Regions from separate parts of the Mesorhizobium sp. M8A.F.Ca.ET.057.01.1.1 genome, predicted to be linked through region 3. Evidence: riboswitches for the same ligand, from Rfam matches in the RefSeq annotation. Region 3 holds a riboswitch; each other region holds the start of a gene.

Region 1 (6,661 bases), 1.6 Mb from region 3:
CGCGCGATGGAAAAGCTCAAGGTCGCGCTGGTGAAGCAGAATCCCGAATTCATGGCGACCGCCGCCTGATTCCCGCAATGGGCGCTACTTGTCGGTGACGATCTTGACCTTGTCGCCGGCCGAAACCGCGGCACCCGGCGACAACGCATTGAGCACGCGGAACAGGTCGAGCTTGCGGTCAACGCCAACCATCTGCGCGGCAAGCGAGCCCATGGTCTGTCCCGGCTGTACCGTAAGCACACGGATATGCAGTGGCTTCAGGGCCGCTTTTTCGGCGGGACTGAGAATGCGGAAGGAGCCGCTGACCGAGCGCGCCACCGTTTCCAGCGAGGTGCTGGCAGAGGGGGCCGCGGTCAGCAATCGGTAAACCTGGCCGCCGGCGCGGATCACCGCGATGTCGAACTGCCAGCCTTCGGCGCCGGCATGCGCGGTCGCCGCCTCATTGCCGTTGATGGTTTCCTGCTTGACGGTGCTGTCGTCGAGGCCAGCCACCCAGCCGCTTCTGATATAGTCGGTCAAGGCGCGGTTCTTGTCGATCGAAACGCCGTCGAAGCGGATCGCTATGTCGCCGGGACCGGTCGCCGTCACCGCCGCCGCCGAATTGTCGATGATGAAACCGTCCGGCACCGTGAACGACACGCCGAGGCCCGGATGCAGGAAGGTTTCGCCGCGCACATAGCCTTCTTCCGGCGTGTCGCCGTAAAGCAGGCCGTCTATGCCGGCGAGGAAGGAATCGCGGTCGCGCGTGCCGAAACCGGGCGCGCCGAATTGGCGGGCGTGGCGCTGTGCCAGATCGATGCGCTGTGGTGTGTTGGGATGGGTGGCAAGGAAGTCGAGGCTGGCGTCGGTGGCGCCGCTGATCGAGCGGAAATCGGTGTAGGCCGACATCGACTGCAGGAAGCGGCCGGCGGCATAGGGATCGTAGCCGGCTTCGCCGATCGACTTGATGCCGATGGCGTCCGCCTCCAGTTCCTGGTTGCGCGAGAACTGCGCCAGCCTGAGCTTGCCGCGGATCAGTGCTGCCTTGGCGGTCGGGCTGTCGCCGAGCACATCCGAGACGACCTTGGTCGCAAGGCCTTCCTCGGCCTCCAACTGCTGGCGCTGCAGGCCATGATTGGCGGTGACGTGTCCCATTTCATGCGCGATGACGGCGGCGAGCTCGGACGAATCATTGGCCAGCGCCAGGAGGCCGCGCGTGATGTAGAGATAGCCGCCCGGCAGCGCGAAGGCGTTGACGTTCGGCGAATTGAGGATGGTGATGCGATAGGTCTGGGTCGGGTTGGCCGATACCACGGTCAAATTGCCGACCACCTTGGCGACCATGCGTTCGAGCTTGGGATCGGAATATTCGCCACCATAGGTCGCCAGGATGCGCGGATGCTGCGCCTTGGCGAGTTCGGCAAGCTTGTTGTTGGCGGCGACATTGTCCACCGTGATCGGCTTGTCGGACGGCTGGAAGCCGGATTCCTGGACCTCCGGAGGCGTGAACATCTGGCAGCTCGCCAGCGCCACGGCAAAGCCAGCCAGCGCCAGGAAGCGCGCCAGCGGGTTTATTCGTAGCCTGTCAACGCCGATTGCCAGAATGGCCTCCTTTCAGGTCCTTGCGCATAATCATGCATGCGCAAAACAAACTGCTACAGCGTCCGTCACGCGCCCCTCGGGGCGGGCAGCAGATGCTGTAGGCAAATCACGGCCTGTGCCGGACGGTATCGAGCGGACCTAGCCACACTACTCCAGTCATGGCAAGCAAGCGCCACATCGCCTCGGGCCGGTTTGAGCGTAAATTATGTCCGCTTCCGGGCAATATCTCGTGATAAGGCATCCCCCGCACCCGCACCGATATAGCGCCGGAACGCCTCCGGACCAGCCCCGGCAAAGAAATCGTCCGCCGTGCCTGTGGCAGCGACGGCGCCATTGTCCAGAAACACCACTTTCTGGCCGATGCGGCGGGCATCCTGCGGCTGGTGCGTGACGAACAGAACCGTCATGCCACGCTCGGCATGAAGGCCGGCAACTAGGTCGAGCATATCGTCGCGCAAGGCGGGCCCAAGCGAGGCGAAGGGTTCGTCGAGCAGCAGCACCGGGCGGTCACGCACCAGCACGCGAGCCAGGGCGACGCGCTGGCGCTCACCGCCCGAAAGTTCGCGCGGCAGCCGCTTCTCCTTGCCGGCAAGACCGGTGCGCGCAAGGGCGCCCGCGATATCGGCGTGGTCGGCTTCGGTCAGCCGCAACGATGGCGAACGGCCGAGCCCGACATTCTGCTCGACGGAAAGATGCGCGAAAAGATTGTTCTCCTGAAACACCATGGACACCGGACGCACGGCCGGCGGCTCGCCGCTGACCTCGGCCTCGCCGATCAGCACGCGGCCGGATCTTGGCGTCTCGAACCCGGCCACAAGATTGAGCAGCGTGGACTTTCCCGAACCGCTCGGCCCCATGATGGCGGTGATTTGCGTCGCGGTGAACTCGACATCGAAGGCGAACAATGCCTCGCCATAACTGAACGAGACCTTGTCCAGCCGCACCGGAACCCCTTTGCGCTCAGCCGCCCCGTCAGACATCGCGGGCCATCCCCTTTCCCAGCCGGTCCGCTGCCAGCACCAGTGCCAGGCAGACAAGGGCCAGCAACAACGCCAGGCCGGCGGCGTCCTGCGTGCGGTAGCTGCCCATGCGCGCCAGGAGAAGGTAGGGCAAGGTCTGCACGGAATCGCTGCCGAACAGGGCGATGACGCCGAGATCGCCAAGCGACAGCGCCATGGCAAAGGCGAAGGCGGTGGCGAGCGGCCGCCGCAGCGACGGCCACTCGACCAGCCTCAGCCTTGCCCAGCCGGAAATGCCGAGCTGTGCGCAGAGCCGTTCGTGGCGCTCGCTTGCCGCATCATGGGCGGGGCGGATGGCGCGCAGCGCGAAAGGCATCGCCATGACAGCGTTGACGGTGACGACCATGAGCGGAGCGACGGCAAAGACGTCGCCGGCATGGCGCAGCAACAGGAACCAGCCGGCGCCGACGACGATCGGCGGCACGACCAGCACAAAGCCGGCGCCGGTATCGGTGGCGTGTTCGAGCAGTGTCATTGGGCCGGAGCGGCGGTTCAATGCCAGCGCCCTCCGCGCCATGGTCAATGCCAACGAGAGCATCACCGAAAGCAGCGCCGAAAGGAAGCCGAGCACGGCACTGGTGAGTGTCGCCTGCCGGACAGTGGCCTCGCCGGCCAGCCGGCCGAGATCGGCGCCCAATCCGGTCGCCACGGTCGCCGCCATCGGTCCCGCGACGAAGAGCAGCGCCAATCCGATGAGCAAGGCATTCAGCGCGGCTTCGGTGCCGTTGACGGAGAGATGGCGGCGCGGCGCGACCGGCAGGTTGGTGTCGCCGACGACATTGGCGCCGAGCCGCGTCAGCGCCAGCACCACGATGAAGGTCAAGGCGATCTGCAGCAATGTCAGCGCGACAGCCCTCGCGGGATCGAAATCGAAGCGCAGGGCCTGATAGATGCCGACTTCGAGCGTCGTCGCGGCCGGCCCGCCGCCAAGCGTCAGCACGATCGTGAAGGATGTGATGCAGAGCATGAAGACGAGCCCGGCGACGCCGGGCAAGGCGGCGCGCAGCGTCGGCCATTCGATCAACCGGAACGCCGGCCGCGCCGCCATGCCGAGTTGGCTCGCCAGCCGCCACTGGTCGGAGGGGATGGTTTGCAGCGCCTCGAGGAACAGGCGGGTGGCCAGCGGCAGGTTGAAGAAGACATGGGCGACGAGAATGCCGGAGAGGCCGTAGATGCCCGGCCAGCCCTGGCCGCCAACCCAGTTGAACAGGCCGGCGAAATAGCCGGCACGGCCATAGAGCGCCAGGATGCCGAGCGCAGCGACGATCGCCGGAAGCGCCAACGGCACGGCGAAGAGCTGCAGGATGAAGGCGCGGCCGAAAAACCGTGGATGCCGCGACAGCGCCCGCGCCACGAACAGGGCCGGCCCGACGGAGAGCAGGGTTGACAGGGCCGCCTGCCAGAGTGTGAAGCGCACGACGCGCAGCAGATAAGGATCGAAGGCCGCCCAGGCCCCGGAAAGGTCGTGTGCGCCTTCGACAAGCAGCCCGGCAAACGCGCCGCCGATCAGCAGCGCGATTGCCGCGAGCGCGGTGATGCCGGCGCCGACACGAGAATCCGTGGAATGCGCCGGCGCCATCTGCTTGCCTACTTGCTCATCACCGCCAGCCATTCATCCACCCAGGCCTTGCGGTTGGCGGCGACCTCATCCGGGCTGAACATCAGGGTCTTGGTCGGCTTGACCAGTTTGTCGAAGGCCGGGTTGAGCGGCTTGTCGGTCTTGCCGGCCGGGAACATCCAGTTGGTCTCGGGGATGGCGTCCTGGAATTTCGGTCCGGTCATGAAGGCCATGAATTTCTCCGCCAGCGGGTTCTTGGCGCCGGTCGTGGTGATGCCGGCGACCTCGATCTGCAGATACTCGCCCTCTTCGAAGGATGCCGCTTGGTAACGCTCGGTGTTCTCGGCGACCATGTGGTAGGCCGGCGAGGTGGTGTAGGACAGCACCATCGGCGCCTCGCCCTTGGTGAACAGGCCATAGGCCTCGCTCCAGCCCGGCGTCACGGTCAGCACCTTGGTCTTGAGCTTGGCCCAGGCTTCCGGCGCCTTGTCGCCATAGACCGACTTCACCCAGAGCAGCAGGCCGAGACCGGGCGTCGAGGTGCGCGGATCCTGGATGACGATCTTGTCGTCGGCGCTGCCCTCGACCAGCTCCTTCAAGCTTTTCGGCGGCGACTTCAGCTTCTGCGTATCGTAGACGACGGCGAAATAGCCATAGTCGAAGGGAACAAAAGTATCGTCGCTCCAGCCGCCCGGTACGTTGACATCGCTCACCGCGCCATGCGGCGCGAACAGGCCCGAGGCCTTGGCATCGGCGGTCAGATTGGTGTCGAGGCCGAGCACGATGTCAGCCTTGGTCGAAGCGCCTTCCAGCTTGACGCGGTTGAGCAGCGCCACTCCGTCGGCGACCGAGACGAATTCGACACCGCAGCCGCATTCGGCCTCGAATTCCTTCTTCACCACGGGACCTGGACCCCAGTCGGCGGTGAAGCTCTCATAGGTGTAGACCGTGAGCTTGTCCTTGGCCAAAGCCGGCCCGGACAGCGTCACTGCCGTGGCTGCGATGAGAGAATATAACAACGTGCGCATCGGCGCCTCCTTCGTTTGCGTTGAAAGGAATTGAGGCGTCGGACTGTCCGAAACGTCTAATCCCTCCGCCGGTACAAACCGGATCAGGTTCAGCGGGTTGGCGAGACTGCCTCTCAGCCGGTCCGCTAAATTCGCGTCCGGCACCCCGTTAGAGCGTTTCGACACATAGGCCCGGCGGGTGGGACACGCAAGTGGGAGTTTGCCGCCTTCCGTTTCCCGTGCCGGGCTGGTAAGGCGACGGGATATGAGCACATTCACCATCCTGCTTGGCGGCGATCTCCTCCGCACGCCCCGGCTCGACCGCCAGGTCGAAGGCTCGCGCGTGATCGCCGCCGACGCCGGCATCGGTCATGCGCGGATACTGGGCCTCGTGCCGGAATTGTGGGTCGGTGATTTCGATTCGGTTCCGGCCGATCTGCCCGCCCATCTCGCCGCCGTTCCCCGGCAAACCTTCCCGGCGGAAAAGGACAAGACCGACGGCGAACTGGCAATCGCGGCCGCACTGGAGCGCGGAGCGACCCGCCTTGTGCTGGTGGGCGCCTTCGGCGGCAAGCGCGCCGATCACGCCTTCCTGCATCTGGCGCTCGGCCTGCGGCTGGCCGAGGCCGGAACGGATGTGCTTTTGACCAGCGGCGCCCAGGAGGGTGTCCCCTTGCTCAACGGCGGGGCCAGCTTCGACTATGCCGACGGCACGCTATTTTCTATTCTCGGCTTTTCCGAACTCTCCGGCCTGACCGTCACCGGTGCCAAATGGCCGCTCGACAAGGTCAAGGTGGCTTTCGGATCGTCGCTGACCATTTCCAACGAGGTCAAGGGCCGCCTCGACATCGCGCTCGGCCACGGCCGCGCGCTGCTGCTCGCCCATCCCTATCCATTGCCCGAAAGCTGACATGGCCCCGCCTCTTCTCAATCTCGACGGGATAAGACTGACTTTTGGCGGCACGCCGCTGCTCGATGGCGCCGCCTTGACCGCGTCGGCCGGCGACAAGATCGCGCTGGTCGGCCGCAACGGGTCCGGCAAGTCGACGCTGCTCAAGATCGCCGCCGGCCTGATCGAACCGCAGGACGGCGAGGTGTTCCGGCAGCCTTCGGCAACGGTGCGTTATCTGCCGCAGATGCCCGACATGGACGGCTTCGCCAATGTGCGGGCCTATGTCGAAGCCGGGCTCGGCCCGGCCGACGATCCCTACCGCGCCAGCTATCTGATGGAGCATCTCGGCCTGTCGGGCGAGGAGCGGCCGGGAGACCTGTCCGGCGGCGAGGCCAGGCGCGCCGCCCTTGCCCGCGTCATGGCGCCGGAGCCCGACATTCTGCTACTTGATGAGCCGACTAACCATCTTGATCTGTCGGTCATCGAATGGCTGGAAGAAGAACTCGTCCGGACTTCCTCGGCGCTCATCGTCATCTCGCACGACCGCCGCTTCCTCGAACGTGTGTCGCGCGCCACAGTCTGGCTCGACCGTGGCCAGACCCGC
Region 2 (6,661 bases), 2.1 Mb from region 3:
CGCTCCGTCCTCATCCACTGCCAGTTCGGAGCCACTAAGGAGCGCCAGTTCAGGGAGGTTGGGCGTGACAATGCAGCAAAGCGGCATAAGATCGCGCTTCATGGCAGCGATAGCGCCTGCTTGCAGAAGTGCGCGGCCTGAGGTGGAGGCCAGCACAGGGTCGAGTACTGCGGGGACATGCGGAAATTTGCGCAGCACTGCGGCAACGGCAACAATGATCTTGGCAGTCGCCAGCATGCCGATCTTGATTGTGGCCACGTCGTTGGCCTGCAGCGCGGCGCACATCTGATTGGCCACCAGGCTAGGTGGCGAATAATAGATTTCGATCACGGCGTCATGCGTTTGCACCGTTAGCGCTGTGACGGCGAGACAGGTGCGCACGCCAATGGCAGAGATCGTCTCGATATCGCGTGCAATTCCAGCACCGCCACTGGAGTCCGATCCACCGACGACAAGCACATGTGGTTCTCGCCTCAGCGCCATTGGTCCGTCTTTTCGATCCATTCTCGCGTGCGCGCCTCGGGGTCGTCGTTGAGCGTGATGTCGGTCACCACCGCCGCGCTGTCCGCGCCAGCCGCAAAGACACCGTCGAGCCGCTCAGGGTTGAGGCCACCAATGGCGACCAATTGAAACGGCGCGACCTGGCGCTTCCATTCGCTGATCCGTTCGACCCCTTGCGGCGCCCATTTCATCTTCTTCAGGATGGTCGGATAGATGGGTCCAAGCGCTATGTAGTCAGGCTCGGCGGCCATCGCCGTTTCCAGCTCCTGATGATCATGTGTGCTCAGTCCGAGCCTTACGCCGGCTGCCCGTATCGCCAAGAGGTCAGCGGTCTGCAAATCCTCCTGGCCGAGATGTATGAAGTCGCAGCCTTCCTCGATTGCCAGGCGCCAGTGGTCGTTGACGATGAGTTGGCACTGGTATCGAGCACACAAGGCCTTCGCGGTGCGGATCTCCGCGCGCAACCCAGCCTCATCCACGGTCTTGATGCGCAGTTGCAGAAGCCGGACTCCGAGTGGGACCAGCCGTTCGATCCAGGCAGCGCTGTCGACGATCAGATAAAAGGGATCGAGCTTCATGAAAAAACGGCCCTGCCGACCATCGGTGTCGATGGCACGGCGACGTCGCGCGGTTCGAGCATTCCCGAACTGAACGCCTCACGACCGGCGTCGACCGCCTTACCGAAAGCACGCGCCATGCCGACCGGATATGCCGCCTTGGCGACCGCTGTGTTCAGGAGCACGGCGTCAAAGCCGAGTTCCATGACGGTGGCCGCGTGCGACGGCCGTCCGAGCCCCGCATCCACAATCAGCGGGACGCCAGGGAAATATCCGCGCATCGAGCGCAGCGCCGTCATGTTGACCGGTCCCAAGGCGGAACCGATCGGTGCGCACCACGGCATCAGGACCTTGCAGCCCGTTTCCAGCAGCCGCTCGGCGACAACGAGATCGTCGGTGGTATAGGGGAATACCGCAAAGCCGTCCTCGCACAGGATGCGGGCGGCTTCAACCAGACCGAACACATCCGGCTGTAGCGTGTCGTGATTGCCGATCACTTCGAGCTTGATCCAGTTGGTGCCGAAGACCTCGCGCGCCATTTTCGCGGTGGTGACGGCTTCCTTGACGGAGAGGCAGCCGGCGGTATTGGGCAGGATTCTGGCGCCCAGCGAGCGGATCAACGACCAGAATTGTTCGCCGGCTCTACCGCCCGCCATCTCACGCCGCAACGAGACGGTCACCACCGACGTGCCCGACGCCTTGACTGCATCGGCAAGGATGGCCGGCGAAGGATATTGAGCGGTGCCGAGAAGCAGGCGCGACGAAAGCTCGGTTCCATAAAGCTCCAACATGCTAGCCGCCCTGCATGGGCGAGAGGATTTCGATCCGGTCGCCGTCGCTCAACTGGAACTCCGTGCGGTTGGCTTTGTGCACGAGGTCGCCGTTGACGGCGGTGGCGAGCCAATCGCCCTCATAGTCGAGCGCGGCAAGCAACTCGGCCAGCGTGGTGGCGGCAATCTCACGCGCCTCGCCGTTGACCATCAGTTTCATGAGCATGCTCCTTGGTTCTGTCTTGACTGAAAACCAGGCCGGCAGCCTGGCGCGCCATGGCGGGGGCGAGGAGAAAACCGTGACGATAAAGACCGTTGATCGCGATGATCTCACCGTCTGTTTCGACGCGTGGCAAATTGTCGGGAAATGCCGGACGGACACCCACACCGGTTTCAACGATCTCGGCCTCACCAAAGGCCGGATGGAGGGCATGGGCGGCGCCCAGCAGCTCCATCATGGAACGCGCCGTCACCGGTCCGGCGCTCTGGCTTTCAATCATCGTCGCTCCGATCATGAAACGGTGATCGGTGCGCGGCACGGCATAAAGCGGAAAGCGTGGATGAAGCAAACGGACCGGCCGCGACAGCGAGACATCAGGCGTGCGAAGGATCAGCATTTCGCCGCGAACACCGCGCAGCCTGTCATCGGCCGCTGCCATTCCCATGCAGTCTATCTGACGGGCGAAACCCGAAACAGGCCGGGCGTCGCAGCCGAAGTGGAATTTGACACCCATGGTCGCAAGGTTGTCATGAAGTGCCGCCATCGCCTGGCGTGGGTCGAGGTGAGCCTCGTTGGGGAAGAGCAATCCACGCCGGAAGCGGCCGGCGAGGTCGGGTTCCAGGAGCGCAATTTCGTTTTCATCGACGCGCCTATGCCCTGACGTGCGACTGGCGAACCGGTCAAGCTCACCGGCATCACGCGTCGCGGCCACGACCAATGTCCCGGCCCGTGTCACCTGACCCGACAGCACCGCATCCCACCAGTCGGCAGCGTCGCGTCCGAGATCCAGCACCGGCTGCTCCGCGCTTTCGCGCTCGCACCATGGCGCCAGCATGCCGCCGGCGAACCACGACGCGTTGCCGCCAAGGCCATGCCGCATCTCGGCGACTGTGACCGTCGCGCCGCGGGCGGCGAGTTCGAAAGCGACGGTGAGGCCGGCAACGCCGGCCCCTTTGACGAGCACCCTCATGATGGTTTGGGAGCCTCCGGCACGACCGGTACGCCAGTCTCGTCCGCCGGCATGTAGAGATCGCCGCCCTCCCGGTATTTTGCCGCCATTGCCGCCATGCCTTCCTTCTGAGCCTCGGCACGGATGTCGTGGGAAATGCGCATGGAGCAGAATTTCGGCCCGCACATCGAACAGAAATGTGCCAGCTTGTGCGCCTCCTTGGGCAAGGTCTGGTCGTGGAAGGACCGTGCGGTTTCGGGGTCGAGCGACAGGTTGAACTGGTCCTCCCAGCGGAACTCGAAGCGCGCGCGCGAAAGGGCATCATCCCTGGTTTTCGCTGCCGGATGGCCCTTCGCCAGATCGGCTGCATGGGCGGCTATCTTGTAAGTGATCACCCCAATCTTGACGTCGTTGCGGTCGGGAAGGCCGAGATGCTCTTTCGGCGTGACGTAGCAAAGCATTGCGGTGCCGAACCAGCCTATCATGGCGGCACCTATCCCTGAGGTGATGTGGTCATAGCCCGGCGCGATGTCGGTCGTCAGCGGCCCCAACGTGTAGAACGGCGCCTCACCGCACACTGCGAGCTGCTTGTCCATGTTCTGCCTGATCTTGTGCATGGGGACATGGCCCGGGCCTTCGATCATCACCTGGCAGTCCTTTGCCCAGGCAATCTTGGTGAGTTCTCCAAGTGTTTCCAGTTCGGCGAATTGCGCCGCGTCGTTCGCATCGGCGATTGAACCGGGACGAAGGCCGTCGCCGAGCGAGAAGGAAACGTCATAGGCTCTGGCGATGTCGCAGATCTCCTCGAAATGCTCGTAGAGGAAGCTCTCCCGGTGATGGTGCAGGCACCATTTGGCCATGATCGAGCCGCCGCGCGAGACGATGCCCGTGACCCGGTCGACGGTCAGCGGTATGTAGTGCAGCCGCACGCCGGCGTGGATGGTGAAATAGTCGACGCCTTGCTCGGCCTGCTCGATCAGCGTGTCGCGATAGACCTCCCAGTTGAGGTCCTCGGCGATGCCGCCGACCTTTTCGAGCGCCTGATAGAGCGGCACCGTGCCGATCGGCACCGGTGCATTGCGCACGATCCAGTCGCGGATGTTGTGGATGTTGCGGCCGGTCGACAGGTCCATCACCGTATCGGCGCCCCAGCGGATCGCCCACACCATCTTTTCGACCTCTTCGGCCATCGACGATGTGACAGCCGAGTTACCGATGTTGGCGTTGATCTTCACCAGGAAATTTCGCCCGATGATCATCGGTTCGCTCTCGGGATGATTGATGTTGGCGGGAATGATTGCGCGTCCGCGCGCCACCTCGTCGCGCACGAATTCGGGTGTGACGAAATCTGGGATCGCCGCGCCGAAGGCTTCGCCGTCGCGTTGCAGCTTGCCGCGCATCACCTCGCGGCCGAGATTCTCGCGGATGGCTACGAACTCCATTTCTGGCGTGATGATGCCGGCGCGCGCATAGGCAAGTTGGGTCACCGCCTTGCCCTGCTTGGCCTTGAGCGGCCGATTGCGTATCGGAAATTCCGGTGTCAGGCGCTCGCCGGTGGCGAATCCATTGTCTTCCGGCCGGACGTGGCGGCCGTCATAGGCTTCGACATCGCAACGCGCCGTGACCCATTCGTGGCGAAGCCGGGCAAGGCCTTTTTCGATGCTGGTTTGGACTGATGGATCGGTGTAGGGGCCGGACGGATCGTAGACGGTGACGGGCGGTTCGCCGGCCGTCGGATGGACGGAAATCTCGCGCATCGGCACCCTGATCTGCGGGTAGAGGACGCCGGGCTTGTGGATTTTCCGCGAGGCGGGCAGTGGTCCCGTCGACACGGCGGGGGTGAGGGCATTCATCGTGAGGCTCCTTTGCTCATGCATTGGAGACCCAGTTCTGTGCCGGAAGGATGAAAAGACGCTTCTGTAGACCTGCTGCAGCAGGACCTCGGGCGTAAACTCCCGCAAAGCGCTTGCACCGTCCCTACGCCAGTATGAACTGGATCAGGTTCAACGGGTCACTGCGCCGCGAAAGCCAGCAGTATCTCAGCCCCTTACCGGGACTCCCCTGGTGAATGCCTCAAGTTGAATGGGCCGGTGCTGCTTTGTCAAGCGCCTTCGGGCGCCTTCGGGCGCCTTCGGCCGGTGGCGACGTCCGGCGGCCGGCCGAGCGGAGAGCTCGCGCATGCATCGGGGACAAGTCACGCCCCGTAGACCAGGGCTGGAATGGCCAAAGTCTCATTCGCTTCGTGAAGGATGGAAAAACTGTATCGGCCATGTGCGTCGAGATCGACCGAGTAGCTCAGGCGGTCACGGATGTGGTTATCCTGGTCGAAGGCGACGATTTGCGGCTTCAGCGAGGTGATTTGCACCACGTCCAGGTAGATGGAGTTGCAGATATGATCTGGTCGTCGGGCTGGCAGGTGCAAGCGGCCGCTCTATTCAGGATGCGGCATCGGCGGCGTTCCCGATACCAATGATATCTTGCGGGCAACTTATGCAATCACCGGCTTCGTAAAACCCGACGGCGGCGGCCGTGTCCTGGCGCTGAGGATGTGCCGCTGTTCCAGCAGAGAAATCGCGTGGGCGCGGAGTTTTCGCTCTGCGAGGAAGAGTTGACGCAATCGTTTAGCTTGCTTGCAGTTCGTAGAGACCCGCCTTTGAAAGCAACTAAGCTATTGCATTGATATGTTGGTGCGCGATCGATCGCTACATAGCCGGCCGCCATTATCCGAGTATTGATCCGCCGGTGTTCGTGTTGCCGTATATGGCAATCCCTGCGAGATCGTCGCGGCCGGATCGGCCGCACCCTCTAGTCATAAAAGGGGAAGCGACCGAGAATTCCGCTGCCGAAAACTTCTCTGGCTTGGCTATGCATGCGGTAGATGAGATCGCCGCCTACCGCGACCTGGTCGAGGAAGGCATCGACGCCCAGTTCGGACAGCCTGGTTATCGCAATGCGTTAGCGGCTCAGACTTGCGGTCTCGAGAGCGGCCTTTGGGGGTCACCTCTTTTTTGTTTCAGAGGTTGGAAGACGGCTGCTCGTTACCCAATAGAAATGGCGACTACGGAACGCGATCGATCGCGGCCATCAGGAAACACCTGTCTTCGGCTCAACCTCGACATGGCGTCCGATCGACCGCAGATATACAGCTATCTCGTCCATGAGATGATCGCGTTCGCCGTAGATCTCAGCAATCCTGCGCAGCTGTGGCTCGACGGACCTCCGTTGCGCCGGCGTCAAATCAGCATCGCCAAAGACATATCCCAAGTTGCCAATCGCGCAAATGTTGCAGCCGGCCTCCACAACTGCTTGCACGAATGCCGGAATGTCTTTTCTTGCATAGTCTTCATGTCGAACCTCTCGTGAATGGCGTGCTTGCGCGCCCATGCTGCCTTTTCAGCGTGTCCTCTGGGCGGCGCAAGCCTTGAGCGTAATTGTGCCGGGCAACCTCGACTATCCCGTCTGCCACGCTCTTTAGAGTCGGTGGGGTCTGGTGATTGCAGGCTGGGCCACTCAAAAGCCTGCAAGAAGAAAGTCATGGCGACCATTGCTCAAGATCGCGAGGGTGCGTGCAAGACCTTCCGTTGGCAGTCATGCACGCTCACCCAGCAACTGGGTATTGAGCAACTGGGTCTCACGTCGCGGGTCTCGTGTGCTTCACAGCCGA
Region 3 (6,661 bases):
GGAATTGCCTTTTGAGGAGACGTTACATGGCGACTTCGAGCGAACGTGCAGTGCTTGCCGGCGGCTGTTTTTGGGGCATGCAGGATCTGATCCGGCGCATGCCGGGCGTCCTCGCCACGCGTGTCGGCTACAGCGGCGGCGACGTGCCGAATGCCACCTATCGCAATCATGGCACGCATGCCGAAGCCATCGAGATCAGCTTCGATCCGGCCAAAATCAGCTTCCGCCAGCTTCTGGAATTCTTCTTCCAGATCCACGATCCGACGACGCGCAACCGCCAGGGCAACGATGTCGGCATGAGCTATCGCTCGGCAATCTACTACACCAGTGAAGAGCAGAAGCGTGTGGCGGAGGACACCATCGCCGATGTCGATGCCTCTGGCCTGTGGCCCGGCAAGGTTCTCACCGAGCTCGCTCCGGCCGGAGCGTTCTGGGAGGCCGAGCCCGAGCACCAGGATTATCTGGAGAAGTATCCCAACGGCTACACCTGCCATTTCGTCAGGCCGGGTTGGAAACTGCCGGTTCGTGAAAAGGCCGTATCATAAGGTTCGCGGATCAGTCTTTTGCGGCGGGTGGGTATAAGCGCCCGCCATTGCCGCAAGCCCTTATCAATAGCGGCTGTTAACCGCCCGGCGGTTGACAGTCCGCGGCGTTGCTGACCAACTGCGCGGGTTGATTGATTTCAGGGGGAACATGAGGAGCTCTACGAAAAGCCTGTGTTGGTGAAGCGGGAAAGGCTCTCAAGTGTCGCCGCGGCAGGACCGCTTTCTCCCAAATCAGGCTGACGGCTCGGCCGGCCTTTTGGTCCTGTCCGGGCGGGTCCGTGCCGGTGCCCGGATTGCCGGCCGATGTCTGGCCCCGCCGGATCTGAAAAGATGATTTCTTCCGAGCCTGTGGCCCGCCCCCGGCAGCTCAATGCAGTTTTCATCCTGGATGTTTCTGCTTACACCGGGCCCCTGCTTTCCGGGTGGATCGAGGCGGGAAACCGTATTGGCGCGATCATCGTGCCTGGCTTTCAGCACCCATCCAGAGGCTTCAGCATCGGCAATTTTCGGCGCCGGCTGAGGCGCCGGCTTCTGCTCAGGCGCTATCTCGGCAACACGCCGGCGAAGTTGATCGAATTCGGCCGGCCTTACGACTGGGACGAGCTTGGCCGGCAATTGCCTGACATCGCCGCGGATGTACTGATCTGCTACGCTTTCCCGACCTTGATCCCACAACAACTGCTCGGCCTCTTTCCCAAGGGCGGGCTTAATTTTCATCCGGCGCTGCTGCCCAACTACCGGGGTCCGCATCCTCTCCATCGCCTGGCCGCGGACGGCCAGCATGCCGTTCATGGCGGCGTGACATTGCACAAGATGTCCGCCAATTTCGATGACGGCGACATCCTCGGACAGGTGCCGTTCTCGGAAGCACACTGGGCGACGCGGCGGGATGTGGCCGACAGCGTGGCGACCGCGATGCGCGCGTTGGTGCGCGAGGTGGCGCCAGCCTATTGCAAGGATTTGGTGTCCGGGACGCGGCAGCCAACCGGTGATTTCGTCTGGGCGCGACTTGAGCGGAACCACATGGCGATTTCATCCGACATGTCGATCGAGCACGTTGCCCGATTGTGGCACGTCCTGGGCGGCAATCCCGGTATCTATCTGGACGTTGCCGGCCGCGAGGTCCGGTTGGCCTTTCAGATCGCGCGACTGGGTCCGCCAACTGGAAAAGGTCCGGTCAGGCGATGGGGGAGGGTGGAGTTCGATCTTGCCAATGGCCGGGTTCGATACCTCACCTATGGCCGCTTGCTCAAACGGCTGATGAAAATGCACGCCGCATTCGCACAGCCAAAAGCCGGAAAACCGTGCCCCGAAATAAGAGTGTTTGGCAAAGTGGCCAGCGAATCGGCGCCAGAGGTGCCGCCGGCCGGTCGTGGCGGATAGTGAAATCAATGCGGACGGAAAGCGCGGACCTTGCGTCCCCGCTTTCCACGCCGCGAAAACTACTTACCGCAGTTCTTGTCGTTCACGGTCGGCGCGGTCGCGTTGCCATTGGCATTCGTCTGCGCGCCCTGCGGATTGGTCGGGCAATTCTGGTCCGTGTTGGAATTCATGTCGCGGCGTGATGGTCGGGCTGTTGGTTGCGCCTGGCTCGCGACAAATTTCCGGGGCCGCCAGCACCCGGTCGCGTCTGTGCTGGCGCAATGCTTTTGGCGCAGCTTGCTGAAAAAACAGCTTCCCCAACCGATCGAATGGTGCTTTAACGCCGCCATCCACAGGGGTGCTCCGTACGGTCGGGGCTGAGACGGGGGCGGCAAGCCCACAGACCCTAGAAGCTGATCTGGGTAATACCAGCGGAGCGAGGCGGGCGATGTTTTCAGGCGCACAGGTTTCCCTATATCCCATGGCCGACGATTTTGTCGGCGTCATCCTGGGTGCGCTCGGCGCGCTCGATCCGTATCGCGACAAGCTCAGGATCGAGACCGACGACATCTCGACCTTGCTGGTCGGGCCCCCGAGGTGCTATTCCCGGCGCTGCGCGACCTTTTCGTGGCTGCGTCTGGCAGCGGTAAGCATTGCGTGCTGTCGGCCACCATTTCGCGTGGTTGCCCAGGTGAGCCGGACGATCCGATCTGCCGCTCCGGCACGTTTGGCGGACCTGCCGGGCCACTCGGCCCGCGCAAGCAAGCCGCCATTTCCGCCGTGCGCGGCGCGCCCGCCACTGGCCAGCCAGCGGCGGCGCAGTTCTCGCTCTATGTGATGGGCACGGACGACCATATGGACGAGATCTATGGCTGCATCGATTTCCTGAAGCAGTCTGGCGTCTATGATCGCTCCAAGAATTTCTGCACCAAGCTGCGCGGCGATGCCGGCGCGATCTTCTCGGCGCTCGACGAAGCCTTCTGCCGCTTCGGACCGGGCGCCGGCCACGTAACCCTCGACGTCACGGTTTCGGCCAACAGTCCCACTGCCGTCTGAACCGTTCGCGCCGACGCGCGAACGCCGTCAAGGTCATCCTCTCGTGGCTTTATCGTCATCCAACCCACGTCAGCTCGCGGGCTTCCTCGCCCAGGCAGCGCCGGCCGTGATATCGATCGGCCTGGTGCTCGTGGCGTGGGAACTCTACGCAAACCATTCCGGCATCAAACCGACGGTTCTGCCGGCGCCCTCGCGCGTCTTCGAACAGGCGATGCTCAATCGTGACGCGCTGCTCGACAACGCCATTCCCACCATCCGCGCCACGCTGATCGGTTTTGCCTGCTCGCTCAGCGCCGCCTTCGCGCTGTCGATGCTGGTCGACTTCTTCCAGCCTTTGCGGCGCGCGCTGTTTCCTGTCTTAATAGTCAGCCAGACCCTGCCGCTGGTCGCCATCGCGCCATTGGTGGTGCTTTGGTTCGGTTTCGGGCTGATGCCCAAGATCATGCTGGTGGCACTGGTCACCTTCTTCCCGATGCTGGTGGCTCTGGTGCAGGGCTACGAGGCTACCGAGGTCGAGATCGGCCAGATGCTGCGCGCCATGGGAGCAGGGCGCTGGCGGGTCTTCATCTTGGCACGCTTGCCCTCGGCGCTGCCTTATTTCTTCGCTGGCCTCAGGATCTCCATCACCTATGCCGTCGTCGGCGCCATCTTCGCCGAATATGCGGGCGCGGCCAAAGGGCTGGGCATCTACATGCTCAACGCCAAAAACAATTTCCGTCCCGACCTGGTGCTCGCCGCCGTCGGGGTCAGCGCGGCCCTTACCCTCGTCCTATTCGGGCTGACGGTGGTGCTGCAGCGACTTGCCATGCCCTGGGAAAGAGCCGCCGGCAGGCAAGCCGCCGGAAAAGGCCCGCAAGCATGAGCCGGCTCGAATTGCGGCATATACGCAAGGCCTTTGGCGGGCTGGAAGTGCTCGCCGACATTTCGCTGCGCGTGGATGCCGGCGAATTCGTCTCTATCCTTGGGCCTTCGGGGCCGGCAAGTCGACGCTGTTCCAGCTTCTGACCGGCGCCGAGCATGGCGAGGGTGAGATGTGTTTCGACGGCGCGCCGCTCGACGATCATGGCAGGCATTTCGCCTTCATGCCGCAGCGCGACGCGCTGATGCCGTGGCGGCGCATCCTCGACAACACGACGCTCGGGCTCGAGGTGCAAGGCGTCAGGCGAAAGGCGGCGCGAGCGCGTGTCGCACCGCTGTTTGCCGAGTTCGGGCTCGCCGGCTTCGAGCGGCATTTTCCGGCGCAGCTTTCGGGCGGCATGCGCCAGCGCGCGGCGCTGCTGCGCACTGTCGTGCAGGAACGCGACATGTTGCTGCTCGACGAGCCGTTCGGCGGGCTCGACGCCCTGACCCGCGCGGCCATGCAGCGCTGGCTCGAACAGATGTGGCGGCATCATCGCTGGACGGCGTTGCTGATCACCCATGATGTGCGCGAAGCCGTGTTCCTCTCCGACCGCATTTATGTGTTGTCCGCGCGGCCGGCCCGTGTCGTGCGCGAGATCAAGGTGCCACTACCGCGCCCGCGCGATCCGGCCAGCGCCGCCACACGGCATGCCGGGGCAGTCGAGGCCGAGATCCTCGACATTCTGCTCAACCTCCAGCCAACCAAAGGACATGACCATGACTGACTTGACGCGCAGGCAGGCTCTGCTGCTCACCCTTGCCGGCAGCGTACCGCTGATCACCGGATCGAGCCGCTCCTTCGCGGCAACGCAAAAAGTCACCGCCGCGCTGGACTGGACGGTCAACACCAACCACATCGGGCTGTTCGTCGCGCGCGAAAAGGGGTTTTATCGCGAGGCCGGTCTGGAGGTCGATATCGTGCCTTACAGCGACACCGGCGCCGGCACGCTTGTCGCCAACCGCGTCGCCGATTTCGGCATCAACGGCACCATTAGCCTGTTCACCCAGAAGACCGCCGGCGCCGACTTGAAGGCCGTCTATGCCGTCGTGCAGTCCGAAACAGGTAGGCTGGTGTTCAATGCGGCGCGCAGCGAGATCAAGAGCCCGAAGGATCTGGATGGCCTGACCTATGGCGGTTTCGGCAGCGCCTGGGAGAACGCGCTGATCTCGACCATCATCCGGCATGATGGCGGCAAGGGCGATTTCGAGACGGTGACGCTCGGCACTTCCGCCTATGAGGCGCTGGCCAATGGTTCGGTCGACTTCACGCTCGAAGTATCGACCTGGGAGGGCGTCGAAGCCGAGCTCAAGGGCGTCAAGCAACGCAGCTTCGTCTATGCCGACTATGGCGTCCCCGACGAGCACACGACGCTCATCTCTTCGAGCGAAGCGTTTCTCCAGGCAAATCCCCAACTGGCGTCGTCCTTCATCCAGGCAACGCGGCGCGGCTATCAGTTCGCGGTCGATCATGCAGAGGAAGCCGCCACCCTGCTGATCGCCGCCAACAAGGATGCCCTCACCAGTCCGGCGTTGATCCATGCGTCGCTGAAGGCACTGATCGAGGGGCACTATCTGCGGGGGCAAGACGGTACCATCGGCGCCATGGATCCCGCCAAGATGGAAGCGATCGGCTCCTATCTCCTCGCCGCCGGTATCCTGCACGATGCCGATGGCAAGACTGTTGCGCAACGTCCGGATTTTGCGGGATATTTCAGCAATGGATACCTCAAATAGGGTCGGTGCAGAGGCCGCGAAAGGTCATATCCCGAGATGCTGGCCGACAAGGATGTCATCGCGTCGAAGCCGGAAAGACCGGGTACGGCCTTGCCGTTCGGCGATTCGAACCGGTTTGATGCCGATCTGATCTTCTCGGTTAACGGCACGGCAATGGTTACGTGCAAAGGTCGCCTCGAGGGACCATCGGGATGCTTGCCTTGCTCATGTCAAAAAGTGAAGCGCTTTCGCGTGCAGCAGACAAAAGGCTTTTGTCGGCGGCGCGCAAGCACGAGATCATGCTCGACTTGCGCGAAGGCTTCTTTCGCACCTGTGCGCTGCTGTGCGCGGGGCTGTTCGTCTATCGCGGCGTTTATCAACTTCTCGAGGATCCGACCCGGCTCAATACCGCGCTGGTGGCGATTTCCGAGATACTCACCTTCACCTGGCTGCTTTTGTCGCGGCGTCCGGTCACGCGTGATTGGAATCTGCTTACCGTCATCGTTTCGGTGACAGCCAGTTTTGGCGTTGCATTGATCAGCCTCAAGCCAGGCATCGCGCTCATTCCTCTCTACGTCGCCGCGCCGTTACAGATCATCGCATTGTTGTTCGTTATCTGGGGCAAAATCTCGCTGGGGCGCTCTTTTGCGATTCTGCCGGCCAATCGCGGTGTGATGACGGGCGGTGCCTATCGGCTGGTGCGGCATCCGATCTATGCTGGCTACCTCGCCGGCCATGTGCTCTACCTCCTGTCGGCCTTTTCCTTCCACAATCTCGCTGTCTATGCGGTCATCACCTACATGCAGCTGTATCGGATCCTGCGCGAGGAGGCCTTGCTGGCCGCCGAGCCGGAGTATCGCGCTTACATGGAACGTGTGCACTACCGACTGTTCTACCGGTTATTCTGAAGGCCAGACTGTCAGGGGTGGCCAACAGGCTCCTTAGCGTCCAGTGGTCGGAGCTGCTCCCCGGGCGAGGGCGCTGTATTCCGGCTATCGCGTAGCAGCAGCCCTGCAACAGATCATGGGCCCTCCAGCGGCCGCTCAAGAATCGTTTTTCTCTTGTACTCTTCAGAATGTAGAGAT

Evidence for each region. A riboswitch is a leader RNA that binds a small molecule or an ion and turns the genes downstream of it on or off. The one in region 3 is predicted to bind thiamine pyrophosphate.
Region 1: it holds a riboswitch for thiamine pyrophosphate, as region 3 does, so the genes downstream of both, thiB (thiamine ABC transporter substrate binding subunit) here and EJ077_RS10480 (YkoF family thiamine/hydroxymethylpyrimidine-binding protein) in region 3, are expected to answer to the same signal.
Region 2: it holds a riboswitch for thiamine pyrophosphate, as region 3 does, so the genes downstream of both, thiC (phosphomethylpyrimidine synthase ThiC) here and EJ077_RS10480 (YkoF family thiamine/hydroxymethylpyrimidine-binding protein) in region 3, are expected to answer to the same signal.

What each region holds. Positions count from the first base shown of each region.
Region 1 is NZ_CP034454.1:669,756-676,416, reverse strand. Features, by position in the region: gene EJ077_RS03010 (RNA polymerase factor sigma-32) at 1-69, shown strand, start outside; gene EJ077_RS03005 (M48 family metalloprotease) at 85-1,554, opposite strand; gene thiQ (thiamine ABC transporter ATP-binding protein) at 1,785-2,561, opposite strand; gene thiP (thiamine/thiamine pyrophosphate ABC transporter permease) at 2,554-4,179, opposite strand; gene thiB (thiamine ABC transporter substrate binding subunit) at 4,188-5,186, opposite strand; TPP riboswitch at 5,230-5,344, opposite strand; gene EJ077_RS02985 (thiamine diphosphokinase) at 5,431-6,075, shown strand; gene EJ077_RS02980 (ABC-F family ATP-binding cassette domain-containing protein) at 6,077-6,661, shown strand, end outside.
Region 2 is NZ_CP034454.1:164,978-171,638, forward strand. Features, by position in the region: gene EJ077_RS00765 (hydroxymethylpyrimidine/phosphomethylpyrimidine kinase) at 1-483, opposite strand, end outside; gene EJ077_RS00770 (thiamine phosphate synthase) at 474-1,079, opposite strand; gene EJ077_RS00775 (thiazole synthase) at 1,076-1,849, opposite strand; gene thiS (sulfur carrier protein ThiS) at 1,851-2,048, opposite strand; gene thiO (glycine oxidase ThiO) at 2,017-3,018, opposite strand; gene thiC (phosphomethylpyrimidine synthase ThiC) at 3,015-4,850, opposite strand; TPP riboswitch at 4,954-5,070, opposite strand; gene EJ077_RS00795 (hypothetical protein) at 5,192-5,419, opposite strand; gene EJ077_RS00800 (hypothetical protein) at 6,082-6,381, opposite strand.
Region 3 is NZ_CP034454.1:2,258,913-2,265,573, forward strand. Features, by position in the region: gene msrA (peptide-methionine (S)-S-oxide reductase MsrA) at 27-545, shown strand; gene EJ077_RS10470 (formyltransferase family protein) at 849-1,928, shown strand; gene EJ077_RS10475 (hypothetical protein) at 1,988-2,257, opposite strand; TPP riboswitch at 2,252-2,365, shown strand; partial or broken gene EJ077_RS10480 (YkoF family thiamine/hydroxymethylpyrimidine-binding protein) at 2,356-2,963, shown strand; gene EJ077_RS10485 (ABC transporter permease) at 3,007-3,825, shown strand; partial or broken gene EJ077_RS10490 (ABC transporter ATP-binding protein) at 3,822-4,588, shown strand; gene EJ077_RS10495 (ABC transporter substrate-binding protein) at 4,581-5,597, shown strand; gene EJ077_RS10500 (methyltransferase family protein) at 5,789-6,484, shown strand.